DNA from 3 places in the Paenibacillus sp. GCM10023250 genome. Region 3 is predicted to be linked to each of the others. Evidence: predicted binding sites of a transcription regulator. Region 3 holds the regulator's gene; each other region holds the start of a gene.
What was found. Region 3 encodes LexA, which represses DNA repair genes until DNA is damaged. Its sites were predicted from a motif close to CGAACATATGTTCG; they were not measured.
Positions count from the first base shown of each region.

Region 1 (5,823 bases), on a different contig from region 3:
TCCCGTAACGTAGGCGGTGATGACCAGGAATAGAAGCGGAATCGCCAGCACGCCGCCTTTGGCGACGCCGTCGATGCGATAGGGCGCCTCCTCGAGCAAGTCCGAGAGGCGGAAGAGCACGCCGAACAGGATGAACAAGCCGAGGGAGCCCGAGACGAACGCGCCGATCAGCCAGCGCCCCTTCTCCTTGAAGAGCTTGCCAATGTCCTTGACGTATTGCCCGAGCGGCAGCGGTTCGGATTTTCCTTCCTTCGGCGCTTCTTGGATGAGGAACATCATGGCGAAGAACGAACCGGCGCAGAAGATCGGGAATGCGAACAGCGGCATGTACCACGCGATGAGCGCAAGCAGCGAGCCGATGATCGGGCTTACGACCTTGCCGGCGCCGTTGGACGCTTCGATCAGCCCGAGCGCCTCGCTCTCCGCGCCGTCCTTGTACTTGTCGCCGACGAGCGCCATCGCGATCGGCGACGTGCCCGCGGCGCCGATGCCCTGAAGCGCCCGGGCGGCGATCAGGAAGCCATAGGAATTCACGACCGCGGCGATACCGGCGCCGATGCCCGCTATGCCGTACACGGCCAGCGAGATCAAGATGACGGCTTTCCGCGAGAAGCGGTCGGACAGGTAGCCGGATAGCGGAATAATGAGGCCGGCGGCAACGGAAAATAACGTAATGACGAGGCTGGCTTGGAACGTCGAGATGTGCATCTGTTTCTCCATATCGGGAAGTATAGGCACCAACATGGAATTGCCCAGCACGAGTACGAGCGGCACCGTGGCGAGCGCGGCGTATTCCAGCCATTTGCCGCCGCCTTTCTCCTTGCTCGGGCGCTTCGCGGTTGCCGATCCGCCGCCATTCGACGCCGTGCGGAGCTTGCCGGGCTTGCTTCCCGCGCCGCGTGATTTCGTTGAACCGTTCATTGATGAATGCCTCCAAGCGATCGAGGATGACCGTCCGGTCTCGACGGTTAATGTTCCCCCTAACTTGAGCTTCCATTCCTGAACATGGTAACATGGAGGGAGCGTGCCCAGGCATCGCTATCGACAAAATTCGTTGAAAGAAGGCGCATCATGAAACGATCGATCGTATTGCTCGTCATCGTGCTGATTTTGGCAGGTGCCGCAGTCTATCAAAATAAAGGCAAGCACGACGATGCGCTTGCCGCTTCGTCCGACATGCTCCCGAAGCCGGGCTACACGGCGCCGACGCTCAGTCTCCCCGACCTCAAGGAGCAGCCGGTCACCATCGGCGGGAAGAAGGAGCAGCTCACGCTCGTTAATTTCTGGGCGTCGTGGTGCTATCCGTGCGAAATGGAGGCGCCCGATCTGCAGGCGCTCTCGAAGCAATACGCGGGCAAGCTGCAGATTCTCGGCATTAACGCGACCAGCGCCGACAAGGAGCGGCAAGCCCGCGAGTTCGTCGATCAGCAGAAGCTGTCGTTCCCGATTCTGATGGACCGCGACGGAGACGCCCAGAAGCTGTATAAGGTCAATTCATTCCCGATCAGCCTGCTGATCGACAGCAATGGCATCGTCCGGGAGCGGATCGAAGGCGTCATTACGAAAGCGAAATGGCAGGGCTTCATCGACAAGTGGCTGGACGCCGAAAGCGAGCAGAAAGCCGGTTCGAGCACCTGACGCGCGATGCCATAAAAGCCGGAGCCTAGGGGCTCCGGCGTTTTGCATGCGGATGCGGTTAATGATTGATGAGCCCGAGCTCTTCCCGGGGTTCGTCTTGCATCTCGATTTTGTTCTTGGTGAGCAAGGCGTAGCGAATACTGTCGACGAGCGCTTCCCAGCTCGCTTCGATGACGTTGCTCGAGACGCCGACCGTGCTCCACGTATTTTTGAAATCGGTCGTTTCCATCAATACGCGGACCTTGGCGGCCGTCGCGTCCTTCTCGTCGATGACGCGAACCTTGTAGTCGGACAGATGGAAGTCGTTGATGCTCGGGTAAAATTGCTCCAGCGCCTTGCGCAGTGCGTTGTTGAGCGCATTGACCGGACCGTTGCCTTCGGCCGCCATGTAGACAGGGTGTCCGTCGACGTTCACTTTGACGATGGCTTCGGCGTTCATCGCGTGGCCGTTCGTTTTTTCGACGAGCATCTTAAGCGATTCCAGCTTGAAGATTTCCTTCATTTCACCGAACGCGTCGCGCAGCAGCAGCTCGAGGGAGGCATCGGCGCCTTCGAATTGATAGCCTTGGTGCTCGAGATCCTTGATGCGTTCCATGATGCGCTTCGTCTTCTCGTTGTTCGCGTTGATGTCGAGACCGAGCTCCTGCGCTTTGGAGATGATGTTGCTTTGTCCCGCGAGCTCGGAGACAAGCACCCGCTGCTTGTTGCCGACGAGCTCCGGCCGGATATGCTCGTACGTCTTGGAATCTTTCATGATCGCGGACACGTGGATGCCGCCTTTATGGGCGAACGCGGCATTCCCGACGTATGGCTGAGCGACCGGCATGTGCACGTTCGCGATTTCGCTGATATACCGGGCCGTCTGAGTGAGCGATTGGAGCTGACCGTCGCTGACGCAGCGGTAATCCATTTTTATTTGAAGCGTCGGGATGATCGAGCAGAGATTGGCGTTGCCGCACCGTTCGCCGTAGCCGTTGATCGTGCCCTGCACCTGCCGCGCGCCCGCCTGCACGGCGGCCAGCGTATTGGCGACCGCGAGCTCGCAGTCGTTGTGGGTATGGATGCCGATCGGTGCGCCGATCTCCGCCGCGACGCGGGAGACGATCGCGTGAATCTCCGACGGAAGGGTGCCGCCGTTCGTATCGCACAGCACGATCCAGTCGGCGCCCGCCTCCTGGGCTTTGCGCAGCACGGCCAGTGCATAGTCTTGATTATGCTTGTAGCCGTCGAAGAAATGCTCCGCGTCGAAGATCGCTTCCACGCCCTTCTGCTTCAAGTACGCGAAAGAATCGTAGATCATCGCGAGATTCTCTTCGAGCGTTGTCTGCAGCGCCGTATGTACGTGGAAGTCCCACGACTTGCCGACGAGCGTGGCGGCCGGTACGCCGGATTCCACGATGCGTACGAGGCTGTTGTCCTGCTCAGCGGTGCTGTGCTTGCGCCGAGTGCTGCCGAACGCGGTCAGCTTGGCGTTCAGCCGCAAGCCTTTCGCCCTCTGGAAAAATTCGATGTCCTTGCTGTTGCTGCCCGGGTTCCCGCCTTCAATATAATGAACGCCTAACAAGTCGAGCTTTTGGGCGATTTTGATTTTATCCTCTGCGGAAAGACTGATGCCCTCTCCCTGCGTGCCGTCACGAAGCGTCGTGTCGAAAATGGAGATCGTGTTTCCCATGAATGCGGTAGCCCCCTTCCTTTATCCCTTTAAAGCAATCATAATTTTATCATTATACCATTAGAAGCAGGGCGCGTAAACGATCGCAGAACGAGCTTTCCAGGCGGCAGGTTGACGTTCCGGCGGGGCGATTGGTATGCTGGTCATACGATCATATGATCGCCTTATTCCAACCGGGAAGGATGAATGCCGCGATGACGAAGGAGCGGGAAACGGCGCCTCCCAAACGCCGGGTCATTCTTCATTTGGACATGAATGCCTTCTATTGCTCCGTCCATGAAGCGGAGGAGCCGCAGTTATATAAAGGAAAGGCGACGGCGGTCGCCGGAAGCGTGGAGCAGCGGCGGGGGATCATCGTGACGTCCTCGTACGCGGCGCGGGCGAAAGGAGTCAAGACGGGCATGACAGTGCGAGAAGGACAACGCCGCTGTCCGGAACTGATCCTGATCAAGCCGGATTTCAACCTGTACCGGACGTATTCCCGCGGCTTCATGTCGATCGCGCGGCAGTATACGCCGCTCGTGGAGGCCGTGTCGATCGACGAATGCTACCTCGACATAACGGGCTCGTCGGCCTTAGGCGAACCGCTGCAGATCGCGCGGGACATTCAGCAGCGGATCAGAACCGAGTGGAACCTGCCTTGCTCCATCGGCATTGCCCCGAACAAGCTGCTGGCCAAGATGGCGTCCGACATGCAGAAGCCGAACGGCTTCACCGTGCTGCGCATCCGCGACGTGCCGGAGCTGCTCTGGCACAAGCCGTGCGACACGCTCTTCGGCATCGGGCGCAAGACGGCGGACAAGCTGACGAAGCTGAACATCCGCACGATCGGGCAGCTTGCCTCGGCCGATGAGGCGATGCTCGTCAAGCATTTCGGCGTCGTCGGCTCTTGGATGAAGTCCGCGTCGCACGGCTACGATTACGCGCCGGTCCATGCCGAGCGCGAGCGGAACAAGTCGATCGGCCATACGACGACGCTGCCGAGGGACGTGACGGATCCGGAGGAAGCCCACCGCATCCTGCTCAACCTAGCGGACCAGACCGGGAGGCGGATGCGCCATCAGAAGATGATGGCGTCGACCATTCAGATCGTCATCCGGCGGCCGGACATGACGACGATCAACCGTTCGGTCACGCTGCCGGTCCCGACGGACGCCGCTTCCGATATCCACCGCGAGGCGTGCAAGCTGTTCGACAAGCATTGGAAGCGCGGAGAGCCGGTGCGCTTGCTCGGTATCACCCTCCAGAACCTCTCGCTGCAGGCGGAAACGGCCGTGCAGCTGGATTTGTTCAGCTACGGCGAGCAGCCGAAGAAGGAGGCGCTGACGCGCGCGATGGACATGCTGCGGGACAAATTCGGCGAGGATGCGGTGCTTACCGCGGGCATGCTAGGGGACGATCCGTCGGCGTTAATTCGCAATAAACGAATTCGCGGGACATCCTTGCAAAGGGACGAGCATATGTTATATAGTGATGATTGAAGGTTGTATACTTGGGAAATGAAAGCACTTCCGTAAGTTTTTGAAACTTACCATTAATAGGAGGGAACCACGATGTCGAAGTTTACTTGGGTTGAGAAAGATACATGCATTGCTTGCGGAGCTTGCGGAGCAACGGCACCGGACATTTACGACTACGACGACGAAGGCTTGGCTGAGGTTATTTTCGGCAACGACGGTAACCACGGCAATACCGAAATTCCGGAAGATTTGTACGACGATCTGCAAGATGCGGCGGACGGCTGCCCGACGGACTCCATCAAAATCGCTGACACGCCTTTCAATAACTAATACATCCAATCGCATAGTAGCGGCGGAGATCCCATTCCCTGTTTCGACAGGGGATGGGGTTTTTCCTGTTTCTTCGATAATTCGGCAGAGCCAATTCTGGTAAAGATCTATTAGAATAGAAGATCGGCTATTAGCCTGGATTTGGGAGTGACGATAAAAAGCGGCGTCCTTCTCGCTTCCTCCAGGCCGGCCGTGGCGCTATTCCGCCTGCAGCCGGCCGAGGACGAGACGAACCCCGCCGTCGTATACGAATGGCTTGATTAACTGGACCGATTACTGGTCCACAATAAGAAGAACGGCCATGACGGCGACGATGACGACGAAGACCGATCCGATCCAGATGAGCGCTTTTTTGTTGACCTCTTCCTTTTGTTTCGTTTTCATGATGGGCGGTTTCTTTTTAGCGTGGCTCATGCGGATCAACCTTTCTCGGGAAATAGGGATATGTCTTTATTGTAATCGGTTTCCGCCGCCGAAACAACTGCTTCGCGCGCAGCGAACGGCCGCCGCGGCGGGGAGGGCGGCGGCCGGTACTCTTTCTTTTTCGCCCCCGACTTGATAAACTGTTCGATAGAGCTAAAGACGCAGAACGGAGTGACTTCGACTTGTTATACACGAAAATTGCCAAGCCTTATTTCTTCCGCATGGACGCCGAGAAAGCCCATCATCTGGTCATCGACGGGCTGCACACGGCCCGGCGGGTGCCCGGCGTTCAGGCCGTGA
Region 1 is NZ_JBHSHY010000005.1:167,786-173,608, forward strand. It holds gene ACFPB1_RS07225 (MFS transporter) at 1-921, opposite strand, end outside; gene ACFPB1_RS07230 (TlpA family protein disulfide reductase) at 1,072-1,638, shown strand; gene cimA (citramalate synthase) at 1,697-3,310, opposite strand; gene ACFPB1_RS07240 (DNA polymerase IV) at 3,505-4,791, shown strand; gene ACFPB1_RS07245 (ferredoxin) at 4,864-5,100, shown strand; gene ACFPB1_RS07250 (quinone-dependent dihydroorotate dehydrogenase) at 5,706-5,823, shown strand, end outside.
Region 1: the regulator LexA is predicted to act here: its motif matches at 3,459-3,472, upstream of ACFPB1_RS07240 (DNA polymerase IV).

Region 2 (5,823 bases), on a different contig from region 3:
CGGGAGACGCTGTTCGCGGAACTGCTGGACGAGCTGCCGTGGGCGCGGAAGCCCGAACGGGGCGAGCTGGCGGCGTTTTACGGCGGCGCCTACTTGCCCTGCGCCGTGCTGATGGACGGGGCGCGGGAGGTGCTCGCGCGGGCGCGGGCGAAGTACCAGACGGGGCTGATCACGAACGGCAAGGCGTCGACCCAATACGGCAAGCTCGACCGGCTCGGCATCCGGGACGCGTTCGACCTCGTGCTCGTGTCGGAGGAAGCGGGCGCGAAGAAGCCGGACCCGCGCCTCTTCGCGATGGCGGCCGACCGCCTCGGGCTGCGCGCCGGGGAGTGCCTGTTCGTGGGCGACCATCCCGAGAACGACGTGGAGGGGGCGGCCCGCTTCGGCATGGCCACCGTCTGGATGCGGCTCGGCCGTTCGTGGCCGGACGGCATGGCGGCCGAGCCGGGGCGGACGATCGACCGGCTGGACGAGCTGCTCGCGCTGCTGTAGCCGAGCGGCGGAGACGAGGCGCGGGGGGAGGCGACAGCGAGCGGAAAAAGGCGGACGCGCGGACGGCGTTCGCCGGCAAACGACAAGCCGGCAGCGCGTCCGCCGTCGAACGGCGGCGCGGGCGGTTCGGCTTGTCCGAAGAGCGGCGGCAGGAGGCGCGGGGGCGCGCGGCTGCCGCTTTTTTGCGCTGCGCAGGCTGTGTGACGCCAGAATGTATGAGAATAGAATAAGGAAGATGTTCATATTTCTTTTTTCAAGGCTGCATATGCTGGATTTGCGCACGCAAATCTGAAATCCGCCTCACGTTCTCCCCCGCCCGGTAGAAGACGATCGCGCTAACAGCGACGAACGCCATTGTCACGAACAGCGTCGATCCGTCGTATTGGCTAAGCATCAATCCGCCGATCCACGGACCTATAAAATGGCCCAAATTGCCGAACGATTGAGCGCCGTAATAGGCTCCCCTCATACCATCCGGGGCGATCCGGTCAACAAGCACGTTGCCCGACGGATAAGTCAATATTTCTCCAAACGTAAATACGATCATGGACAGCAGAATCGTTAACCATCCGACGGAATAAGCGAAGCCGATGTTGCCGAGCGCGTAGAACGAGACGCCAATTGTCAGGGTGACCAGAGGCGTGCACCTCTCCGTCCATTTGGACAACGGAATCTGCAAGGCGACGACGGTAATCGCGTTGACGCTCATCATGACCGCGAACAGTGTGACGCCTTCGGCAAACTTCCCCTCTACGTATTGGGACAGCGTCACCGTCATTTGCGAATAACCTATCGCCGTCACGATGCTGCCCAGCAAGTAATACCTTAACACGACGTCATTTTTAGCCGCGCGCCAAGCGGACGAAAGGCTTTTGCCTTCCTTCTGCTCTCCTTCTATTCTCTTGATTCCGAATCGGTTCAGAAGAACATAAAGGCTGCAGACGTAGATGAAATAAATGGTACTCGTAAAGAGGAAAGGAAGCGTACTGTCTAACGCGGCGAACACCGCGCCCAGCAACGGTCCGACCGACACACCGACGTTGATCGCCATGTATCTCAGTGAGAACACTTTGAATCGGCGCTCCTTCGGCGTCAAGTCGGCCATTAGCGCCTGCGAGACTGGTTCGTAGAACGATCGGCACAAGCCGTTCAGCAAGCTGAACAAGAAGAATAGCACCGCACTATTCGACAGCGCGAAGCCGAGGAACACGGCACTCCATCCGAGCAGCGCGCCGAGCAGGATTTTACGGCGTCCGAACTGATCTGACAGTGCTCCTCCAATGAAGCCGCCGACCATGCTGGCGAGCGAGCCGGCCCCAATCACGAAGCCGATCATCGCAGGGTTGAGATCGGTGTGCTTGGACAAATAAATGGCGAGGAACGGCATACTCATCGAAGAAGCCGCACGCGCCAAAATTGTACCGACCAATAAGGAATGAACGATTGGATGGTAATCTTGTGCGAACAGCCGAAGGCGGTCGTACAATCTGGATAACATCATGGCGTTCAGCTCCTCGAATATAGTTTCACTCAACGAAACTTTGTTTCATATTTAGTAAGCCTATTTTATTCGATTTGTCAGAGGAATTCCACTCTTATTTTCCCAGACTGCCCCGTTCCGTTATAGAAAGGCCGAACTCCACCCCTTAGTCAAGATGTGACGAATGAAAGGGCTATGACCCGTTGAGACATGGGAGCGATAATCGCTAAGGCGAAGTGGAGACGTGCGTATAAAGGAACAATAAGGGTAACGACTCTCTTCTCACTAATGCTGAAACTTTTTTTTCTCTAGAATTATGACACCACTCAGCGGGGGCGCGCGGCTGCCGCTTTTTTGCGCTGCGCGGGCAGGTGCGGAATTCGGATGAACAGGGAGATTTTTCCCTTGCATTGCGAACGCGTATTCGGTATATAATAAGAACATACGAACATATATTCGCGTTCTCGAGGGGGTTCATAGATGTCGAGGCATATTTTCCTGATCGACGGACAGTCCTTCTACGCCTCCGTGGAGAAGGCGGCGCACCCGGAGTACCGCGACAAGCCAGTCGCCGTCGGAGACCCCGCACGGATGAACGGCATCGTGCTCGCGGCCTGCCCCATCGCCAAGTCCCGCGGCGTGACGACGGCGTCGCGCGTCGGGGAGGCGATGGCGCGCTGCCCGGACCTCGTCGTCATCCGGCCCCGGATGGGGACGTACATTCAGATCTCGTTATTGATAACCCGGATTTTCGAATCGTATACGGGGCTCGTGGAGCCGTACAGCATCGACGAGCAGTTTTTGGACGTGACGGACTCGCTCGCTTACTTCGGGGTGTCGCCGCAGGAGCTGGCCGCGAGCATTCAGCAGCACGTGCTGCTGTCGACCGGCGTCTGGTCGCGGGTCGGCATCGGCCCCACGAAGATTCTCGCCAAGATGGCGACGGACAATTACGCGAAGAAGACCGACGAGGGCGTCTTCGAGCTGTCGTACGACAAGCTGGAATCCACGCTCTGGACGCTGCCCGTGCACCAGATGTTCATGGTCGCCTCCGCGATGACCCGGCATTTCAACCGGATGGGCCTGTCGAGCATCGGCGACATCGCCCGGATGGAGTTCGCCGAGTTCAAGCGGCGCATGCGGCGCGAGATGGGCAAGCAGAGCGACATCCAGGCGGGCTACTACTGGCAGACCGCGCGGGGGATCGACCCGAGCCCCGTGGAGCCGGGCATTCGGCATCAGCTGAAGTCGGTCAGCCACGGCAAAGCGCTGCGCTGGAATCTGTACCGCGAGCTGAAGGACATCGAGGTCGTGCTGCTGGAGCTGGTGGTGGAGGTGTGCCAGCGCACGCGGCGCAACCGGTTCCTGGGCTCGGTCATGTCCGTGGCCGCGGCGGAAACCGACGGCGTCCGCTCCGCCTGGTTTAGCCGGCAGGTGACGCTGCCGCAGCCGACGTCCCTGACCCACGAGGTGGCGGCCGCCGCGCTGAAGCTGTTCCGGGAGCATTGGCACGGGCTGCCGGTCAGCCGGCTCAGCATCGCCTTGTCGCAGCTGACGGACGACAACGTCATCCAGCTGACGCTGTTCGAGGACCGCTCCCGCGCCTACCGCAAGGAGCGGATGATCGACGCCATCAAGGAACGGTACGGAAGCACGGCCATCATGCGCGCCTCGTCGCTGCTGGAGGCCGGCGTGGCTCGCGAAAGGGCGGAACAAATTGGAGGACACTACAAATGAGCAAGCTGGACGGCAACGAACGCTGGAAATCCAAAATGTTATTGACCGAGCACGTGGAGCGCTACGACGAGCAAACGAACGCGGGCGGGCAGAGCGCCGCGGCCGCACGCGCGGGGGCGCCTAGGGAGCGAGGCCTCATATCGACGGAGGAGCGAGCCATGCTGCGCGACTATATCCTGCTGCCGCACATGGAGAAGATGGTGGAGAAGAGCATCGCCGACGTGGAGCATATGACGACGGTGCTGAAGCGCGCGTACCTGATGGCGGGGCAGAAGATCCTGGACCGCATCGCGCAGGACCTGTACGGCCTGCGGCGGGAGCTGAAGAAGCGGAACATCCGGATCCTGAACGAGGAGCAGGCCGATCTCGTCGTGTACCACCGCTATTACTGCCGGGGCTACGAGGACCGCTTCGGCATGACGCGCGACGTGATGCGCTCCGAGATCAGCGTGCGGCTGGCCCGGTACACGTCGGAGCTGGCGGCGCTGCTGAAGGAGAGCCCGGTCAAGCCGAAGTGAGCGGGCGCCGGGGCGGATCGGTGACCGGGGCTCTCCCCGCACGGGGAGCCATGCGCCGCTCGCGGCGCGACGCGCGTAGAGGCGCGTCGGGCAGGGCGCCGGCCGGACCTGCTGGGCGCCGGCGCATGGGCCGCCGCGCGGCCCGCATGGCCGTCGCGGCCGGTTTTGCTTTACAGGAGCACGTCCGTCATGTAGGATGGTGTAGGACATAACCGCATAACGCGTTACCGGAGGAGCCTGTCATCGACGGGCTTTTTTTGTCTTTTTTCGGGCATAAATGAAAGCATCCGGTAATCGCAAGCACCGTTAGAGGAGGAGACTATGGACCAGCAAGCCATTTGGGCGATCGGGATATTCGCGGCCGCCTACGCACTTATCGTATCGGAAAAAATCCACCGCACCATCGTCGCCATGATCGGTGGCCTGCTCGTCATCGCGCTCGGCATCGTCGACCAGGAGACGGCTTTGCACCACATCGACTTCAACACGCTCGGCCTCCTGATCGGGATGATGATCATCGTCGCCGTCTCGGCCGATACGGGGGCGTTCGCGTACGCGGCGGTCTGGGCCGCGAAGAAGGCGAAGGGCCGGCCCGTCCCGATCATGATCGCGCTCGCGCTGCTCACGGCCGTCGCCTCCGCGTTCCTGGACAACGTGACGACGATTCTGCTCATGGTGCCGATCAGCTTCAGCATCGCGCGGCAGCTCGGCTTCTCGCCGATTCCGCTGCTGATCACGCAAGTTCTGGCCTCCAACGTCGGCGGCACCGCCACGCTTATCGGCGATCCGCCGAACATCATGATCGGCAGCGCGGTGAAGGAACTGACGTTCGGAGCGTTCCTCGCAAACCTCGCCCCGATCGCGGTGATCGTCATGGCGGCGTACGTGCCGCTGTTCGCGCTGCTGTACCGCGAGCAGCTGCGCACGACGCCCGAGCGGATGCGCAGCCTGATGGATATGGACCAGTCCGAGCTGATCACGGATGCCAAGCTGCTCGTCAAAAGCCTGTCCGTGCTGGGCTTGACCATCCTGGGGTTTTTCCTGCACCAGGCGCTGCATCTGGAATCCGCCGCCGTCGCGCTCTCGGGCGCCTTCCTGCTGCTGCTGATCACGGGCGAACACCGGATGGAGGAAGCGTTCAAGAAGATCGAATGGCCGACGATATTCTTCTTCGCGGGCCTCTTCGTCCTCGTCTCGGGGCTCGTCGAGACCGGCGTCATGGCCGATCTGGCCGCCAAGGCGATCGAGCTCACGGACGGCAACGTCGCCGCGGCTTCCATGCTGATCCTCTGGCTCAGCGCGATCGCCTCCGCGTTCCTGGACAACATCCCGTTCGTCGCGACGATGATTCCGCTCATACAGGAGATGGGCGCGCGCGGCATCGACAACCTGGAGCCGCTCTGGTGGAGCCTCGCGCTCGGCGCCTGCCTGGGCGGGAACGGCACGCTGATCGGGGCGAGCGCCAATCTCATCGCGGCGGGCCTGTCCGCCAAGGAAGGCCACCCGATCCGCTTCGTCGCGTATATGAAGGTCGCGTTTCCGCTCATGCTGTTGTCCGTCGCGCTCGCGGCCGGTTATATTTACGTGCGGTATTTA
Region 2 is NZ_JBHSHY010000015.1:77,794-83,616, forward strand. It holds gene ACFPB1_RS14150 (HAD family hydrolase) at 1-492, shown strand, start outside; gene ACFPB1_RS14155 (MDR family MFS transporter) at 746-1,993, opposite strand; gene ACFPB1_RS14160 (DNA polymerase IV) at 2,453-3,709, shown strand; gene ACFPB1_RS14165 (hypothetical protein) at 3,706-4,227, shown strand; gene ACFPB1_RS14170 (ArsB/NhaD family transporter) at 4,549-5,823, shown strand, end outside.
Region 2: the regulator LexA is predicted to act here: its motif matches at 2,418-2,431, upstream of ACFPB1_RS14160 (DNA polymerase IV).

Region 3 (5,823 bases):
GCGAACTGTCGGAAGTGAAACGGCGCGAGCTTTCCGACGCGCAGCTGCACCGCCTGCTCAAACAGCAGCTGTTGGAGAAGAGACCGGGCAAGGCGTCTTTGATCCAAGGCCAGCTGTCCCGTTTCTATAACAAAAAGTAACGTCGCGCGACGCCGCAAGATTCGCACAATACTACGAAGACTGAGGAGATGATCCCGTGAGCTATACGAAAGATGACATTCGCCGCATCGCCCAGGAACAGAACGTCCGTTTTATCCGTCTGCAGTTCACCGACTTGCTCGGCACGATCAAGAACGTCGAAATTCCGGTCAGCCAGCTGGATAAAGCGTTGGACAACAAAATGATGTTCGACGGCTCGTCCATCGAGGGCTACGTACGTATCGAGGAATCCGACATGTACCTGTATCCGGATCTGGACACGTGGGTCGTCTTCCCATGGGTGGCCGAGGACCGCATCGCGCGCCTGATTTGCGATGTGTACATGCCGGACGGCACGCCGTTCGCCGGCGATCCGCGCGGCATTTTGAAGCGCGTGCTGAAAGAGGCGGAAGAGCTCGGCTTCACGTCGATGAACGTCGGTCCGGAACCGGAGTTCTTCCTGTTCAAGACGGACGCGAACGGCAATCCGACGACCGAGCTTAACGACCAAGGCGGCTACTTCGACCTCGCGCCGATGGATCTCGGCGAGAACTGCCGCCGCGAGATCGTGCTGACGCTCGAAGAGATGGGTTTCGAGATCGAAGCGTCCCACCACGAAGTGGCGCCGGGCCAGCACGAGATCGACTTCAAATACGCGGACGCGGTCAAGGCGGCCGACCAAATCCAAACGTTCAAGCTCGTCGTCAAGACGATCGCCCGCCAGCACGGCCTGCACGCCTCGTTCATGCCGAAACCGCTGTTCGGCGTCAACGGCTCCGGGATGCACTGCCACCAGTCGCTGTTCCGCGGCAGCGAGAACGCGTTCTACGATGAAAGCGACAAGCTGGGGCTCAGCCAGACGGCGCGTTATTATATGGCCGGCGTCCTGCGGCACGCCCGCGCGTTCGCAGCGATCACGAACCCGACTGTCAACTCGTACAAGCGTCTGGTGCCTGGCTACGAAGCGCCATGCTACGTGGCATGGTCGGCGAGCAACCGCAGCCCGATGATCCGTATTCCGGCTTCCCGCGGCGTCAGCACGCGCATCGAGGTGCGCAACCCGGATCCGGCGGCGAACCCGTATCTCGCGCTTGCTGTCATGCTGAAGGCCGGCCTCGACGGCATTCGCAATAAGCTGCCGCTGCCTGCGCCAACGGATCGCAACATCTACGTGATGACCGACGAAGAGCGGATCGACGAAGGCATTCCGAGCTTGCCGGACGACCTGAAGGAAGCGCTGACGGAGCTGCTGCGCAGCGAAGTCATGGTCGACGCGCTGGGCGACCACGCGCTGGCGCACTTCTACGAGCTGAAGGAAATCGAGTGGGACATGTACCGCACGCAAGTCCACGAGTGGGAAAGAGACCAGTACCTGTCGTTGTACTAAGTTTCACGCGAAGCAGAACCGAACCCTTTGGCGCCATTGGCGCCGAAGGTTTTTTTGTCGTCGAAGGCACGTTGGGACCGGGATGAAGCTTAGCGCTTATACAGGACAAAGCTCTTCGAACGGGAGAACCGCTCCCGATCGATCCTCCGCACTGGGACGTTCGCGGCCGCATAGTATGCCCTATCCGAGTACGACGAAAGGGTGTGGCACCGATGGCCGGGAAAACGAAGGCGAACGGCGGGGCGTTCAAGGTGAGCGGCTCGACGCTGTCACGCGTGGCTGCCGTCATGGTTCCCTTCTATACGAAAATCGCGACGAACCGCTGCTTCGCACTGCGATGGTCGAAGGCGGTAAGGCGGGGCGATCTCAACACGCTGCTTCGGTTGTTCAAGTCGGTGACGACGTTTACGAAACGGGACGGGTTCTCGACGAACGCGATCGGGTATTTCGTCGATATCGGATTCCCGGATCCGATCAGCACGTATACCAACGGCACGACGATTCCGCCTGGTTCGACGCAGTTCACGTTCTCGACGCCGATCCATCAAGCGATCGCGCGAGCCGTGCTGCCATTCTACCGGGCGCTCGCCCGATCGACAGCTTACGCGGCCGCGGTAGCGGCGGCGATTAACGGCAATCGGCTGGCGACGGTTCGCTGCCTCGTTCGACGAAAAGTGAAGACCGCGGCGCTCAAGTCGGTGCGGATCCGATTCTCCGGCGTCGAATTGAACTTTAAATACCGCAGCAGCCCGTTCACTTACCGTAACCTATTGTTCCGGGAATTAGGAGGTTAGGTGACATCTGCGATTCATGCGGGCACCAAGCACAAAAAAGGGGCAGCCGCCGCGCTCGTGAAAGCGGGAGGCTGCCCCTTGCTTGTTAACCCATTAATGGATGTCGCGGAAGAGTCCGATGACCTTGCCAAGAATGCTGACATTGCGGAGCCGAATCGGTTCCATCGTGGCGTTCTCTGGCTGCAGGCGGATATGATCCTTTTCTTTGTAGAAGGTTTTGACCGTGGCTTCGTCTTCTTCCGTCATGGCGACGACGATATCGCCGTTGTTCGCGTTCTGCTGCTGGCGGACGATGACGTAGTCGCCGTCGTGAATGCCCGCCTCGATCATGCTCTCGCCGATGACATTCAGAATGAAGACCGTATCGTCGCCGACTTTGTCTGCCGGCAGCGGGAAGTAATCCTCGATGTTCTCCGTCGCGGTGATCGGCACGCCGGCGGTAACCTTACCGACGACCGGCACTTTGGCGATCGCGAGCGGGAACGGAATCTCGTTGCCCTCGCCGTCCAGAATTTCGATCGCGCGCGGTTTGGTCGGGTCGCGCCGGATCAGGCCTTTCTTCTCCAGCCGGTCCAAGTGGCCATGAACGGTCGAGCTGGAAGCAAGTCCGACCGCTTCGCCGATCTCGCGCACGGAAGGGGGGTAACCTTTATCCCGGACTTCCGTCTTGATGAATTCTAGGATCGCCTGCTGGCGGGTTGAAAGTTTCGACACCGGAATCACTCCATAAGGTTCATTTGTGTAAAATTATAGCACAGAACCGGAGTTCGTACAAACATAAGTTCGAGAAACACAGGTTCGCATCGAATGGCGAACAAATGTTCTAAAAAGTGATTGACGCCAAACGGATGTTCGTGTTAAGCTGAGTGCATAAACAGAACAAATGTTTGGGGTGCTGATGATCATGCAAACAATCTCGACATACTCGACTGCTTATACCAATAAGAAACCCGCCGTTCGCAAAGCGAACGTATCGCGCAAGGAGCGCGCCATTGAACGGCTGTTGCTCCGTCTCGCCGCCGCCTCGCTGTTTTTCGTCCTGCTGTTCGTTGGGCTCACTTTAATGAAGGGACACGCGGACAGCGACCTTCCCGCCGTGCCGGCGGAAGGCGAGCAGACCATCGTTGTCGGAGCCGGCGATACGCTGTGGGACATCGCCAGCAGCGTGCGCAAGGAAGGCGAAGATATTCGCCGAACGGTCTACGATTTGCAGAAGCGGAACAATTTAAGCTCCTCTTCCTTACGGGCTGGCCAGACGCTCATTATACCTGCGGAAGACCGGGAGTAGCGCCGGGCATAAGCAGACGACGAAGACCGAACGCATTCGTTCGGTCTTTTCTTCCGTTCGGTGATGTCCAGCTCTGCGAGGAGGCTGCCTTGCCTTGACAATGACCGTTATAAAATGTCAAAGTAAAGGATGGGATATTGCCCGAAGGACGAGAGGAGAAGACCTGCATGGAGAAAATCATCGCTCGCATCAACGAGCTTTCCCGAAAGAATAAATCGGTCGGGCTGACGGCGGAGGAGCTTGCGGAACGCGACGAGCTGCGCCGCATCTACCTGGACAATTTCAAACGCAACTTCCGCAACCAGCTGGATACGATCAAGTGGGCGGAAGACGAAGAAAACGACGATTCCATCAAGCATTAAGCGAATATTCGAGGAGGGGTAACCGAATGCGATATCGGCTATTGGGCCGCAGCGGTCTTGCGGTGTCGGAACTCTGCCTGGGCACGATGACGTTCGGCAACACGACGAGCGAAGCGGATTCCATCGCGATGGTCCATGATTTCCTGGACCGGGGCGGCAATTTCCTGGATACCGCGAACGTATACGTGCAGGGCAAGTCGGAGGAGATCGTCGGCAAAGCGATCAAGGGCCGGCGCGCGGAAACGGTGCTGGCGACGAAGGTCCGGTTCATGACAGGCGCGCACCCGAACAGCGGCGGCGTCTCGCGCAAGCATATCATGGACGCGGCGGAAGCAAGCCTGAAGCGGCTGGACACCGACTACATCGACCTCTATCAGGTGCATGTCTGGGACCACGCGACGCCGATCGAAGAGACGCTCCGCGCGCTGGACGACTTGATCACGGCGGGGAAAGTTCGCTACATCGGCTGCTCGAATTTCTTCGCGTGGCAGCTGATGAAGTCGCTGGCCGTCAGCGACCGCGAGCGTTACGCCCGGTTCGTGTCGATTCAGCCGCAGTACAGTCTCGTAAGCCGCGAGATGGACCGCGAGATGATGTCCTTATGCCTGGAGGAGAACGTCGGCGTCATTCCGTGGGCGCCGCTCGGCGGTGGGTTCCTGACGGGCCGCTACACCCGCGAGGAACCGTCCAGCGGACGCTTGACCGCCAAGCAGGGCGAGAGCTCGTGGGCGCTGCGCGCGTCCGACAAAAACTTCGCCGTACTCGAGGCGGTGCAGTCCGCGGCAAAGGAATTGGGCAAGACGCCGGCGCAGGTCGCACTGGCCTGGCTGCTGCGGCGCGAAGGCATCACATCGCCGATCTTCGGGGCGAGCACGCTTGCGCAATACGAAGAGAACATGGGCGCGGCCGGCTGGACGATGCCGGACGAGATATGGAACGCCCTCGACGAAGCGAGTGCGCTTCCGAGCGAATATCCGAACCGGTTCATCGCCAAATTCGCCCGTCCGTTCTGACCGTGCGTTTACATAGGAAGAAGCAAGTGAACGAGAGATGGGTTTGCATCATGTTGAGGGGGTTCATTCGTGTCCAGATCGTGGCAGCGTAAAGTGCAAAAAAACCAGGAATTAATCAACAAACAGCGAAAGAAGCGCGGAGAAGCCCCGTTAATGGCCGCCGCCAAGTCCGGAGGCGCGGCTGGGGTGGACACCTTTAAGGGACGCAGTTTTTTAATGCCGGCGTTCCTGCTGCTCTTCATTCTGTTCTACGTGATCGTGACGGTCACGTCCGACGCGTTCAAGCAGGGCGATACGATGTTCTGGGTGACGATCGGGTGCTACGTGCTGCTCGCGGGTTTGTTCGTCCTGCGCCGCCCGTATCTGGCGGTCGGCCGCGATTTCGTCCGTTCCCGCCGGTTCACGGGGGATCGCAACATCTACGTCAGCAACATCAAGGGTATCAACGCGCAGAAGGGCTACATCGTCATCGAGCAGCACAAGGGCGGCAACTGGGTGTTCTCCCGCGTCATGAACCGCTATCCGACGGAGCAAATGGCTTCGCGCTTGAAAGTCTTCGCGGAACAGAACGCAATTCCGTTTACCGAAAAATAACCAGAGTGGAGTGCAACAGGAACCATGGCCAAACAAGCAGTTTTGTTCGATCTGGACGATACGCTCCTATGGGACGACCGCAGCGTGCAGGAAGCGTTCGACGCGACCTGCGCGGCGGCGGCGGCCCTTACCGGCGTCGACGCCAGAGCACTGGAGGAAGCCGTCCGCCGCGAAGCGCGTGCGCTCTATGAATCGTACGAGACGTTTCCGTTTACGAAAATGATCGGCATTAACCCTTTCGAAGGGT
Region 3 is NZ_JBHSHY010000008.1:79,257-85,079, forward strand. It holds gene ACFPB1_RS09405 (MerR family transcriptional regulator) at 1-140, shown strand, start outside; gene glnA (type I glutamate--ammonia ligase) at 197-1,525, shown strand; gene ACFPB1_RS09415 (hypothetical protein) at 1,738-2,319, shown strand; gene lexA (transcriptional repressor LexA) at 2,413-3,033, opposite strand; gene ACFPB1_RS09425 (LysM peptidoglycan-binding domain-containing protein) at 3,224-3,607, shown strand; gene ACFPB1_RS09430 (DUF896 domain-containing protein) at 3,775-3,969, shown strand; gene ACFPB1_RS09435 (aldo/keto reductase) at 3,996-4,982, shown strand; gene ACFPB1_RS09440 (hypothetical protein) at 5,169-5,576, shown strand; gene ACFPB1_RS09445 (HAD family hydrolase) at 5,601-5,823, shown strand, end outside.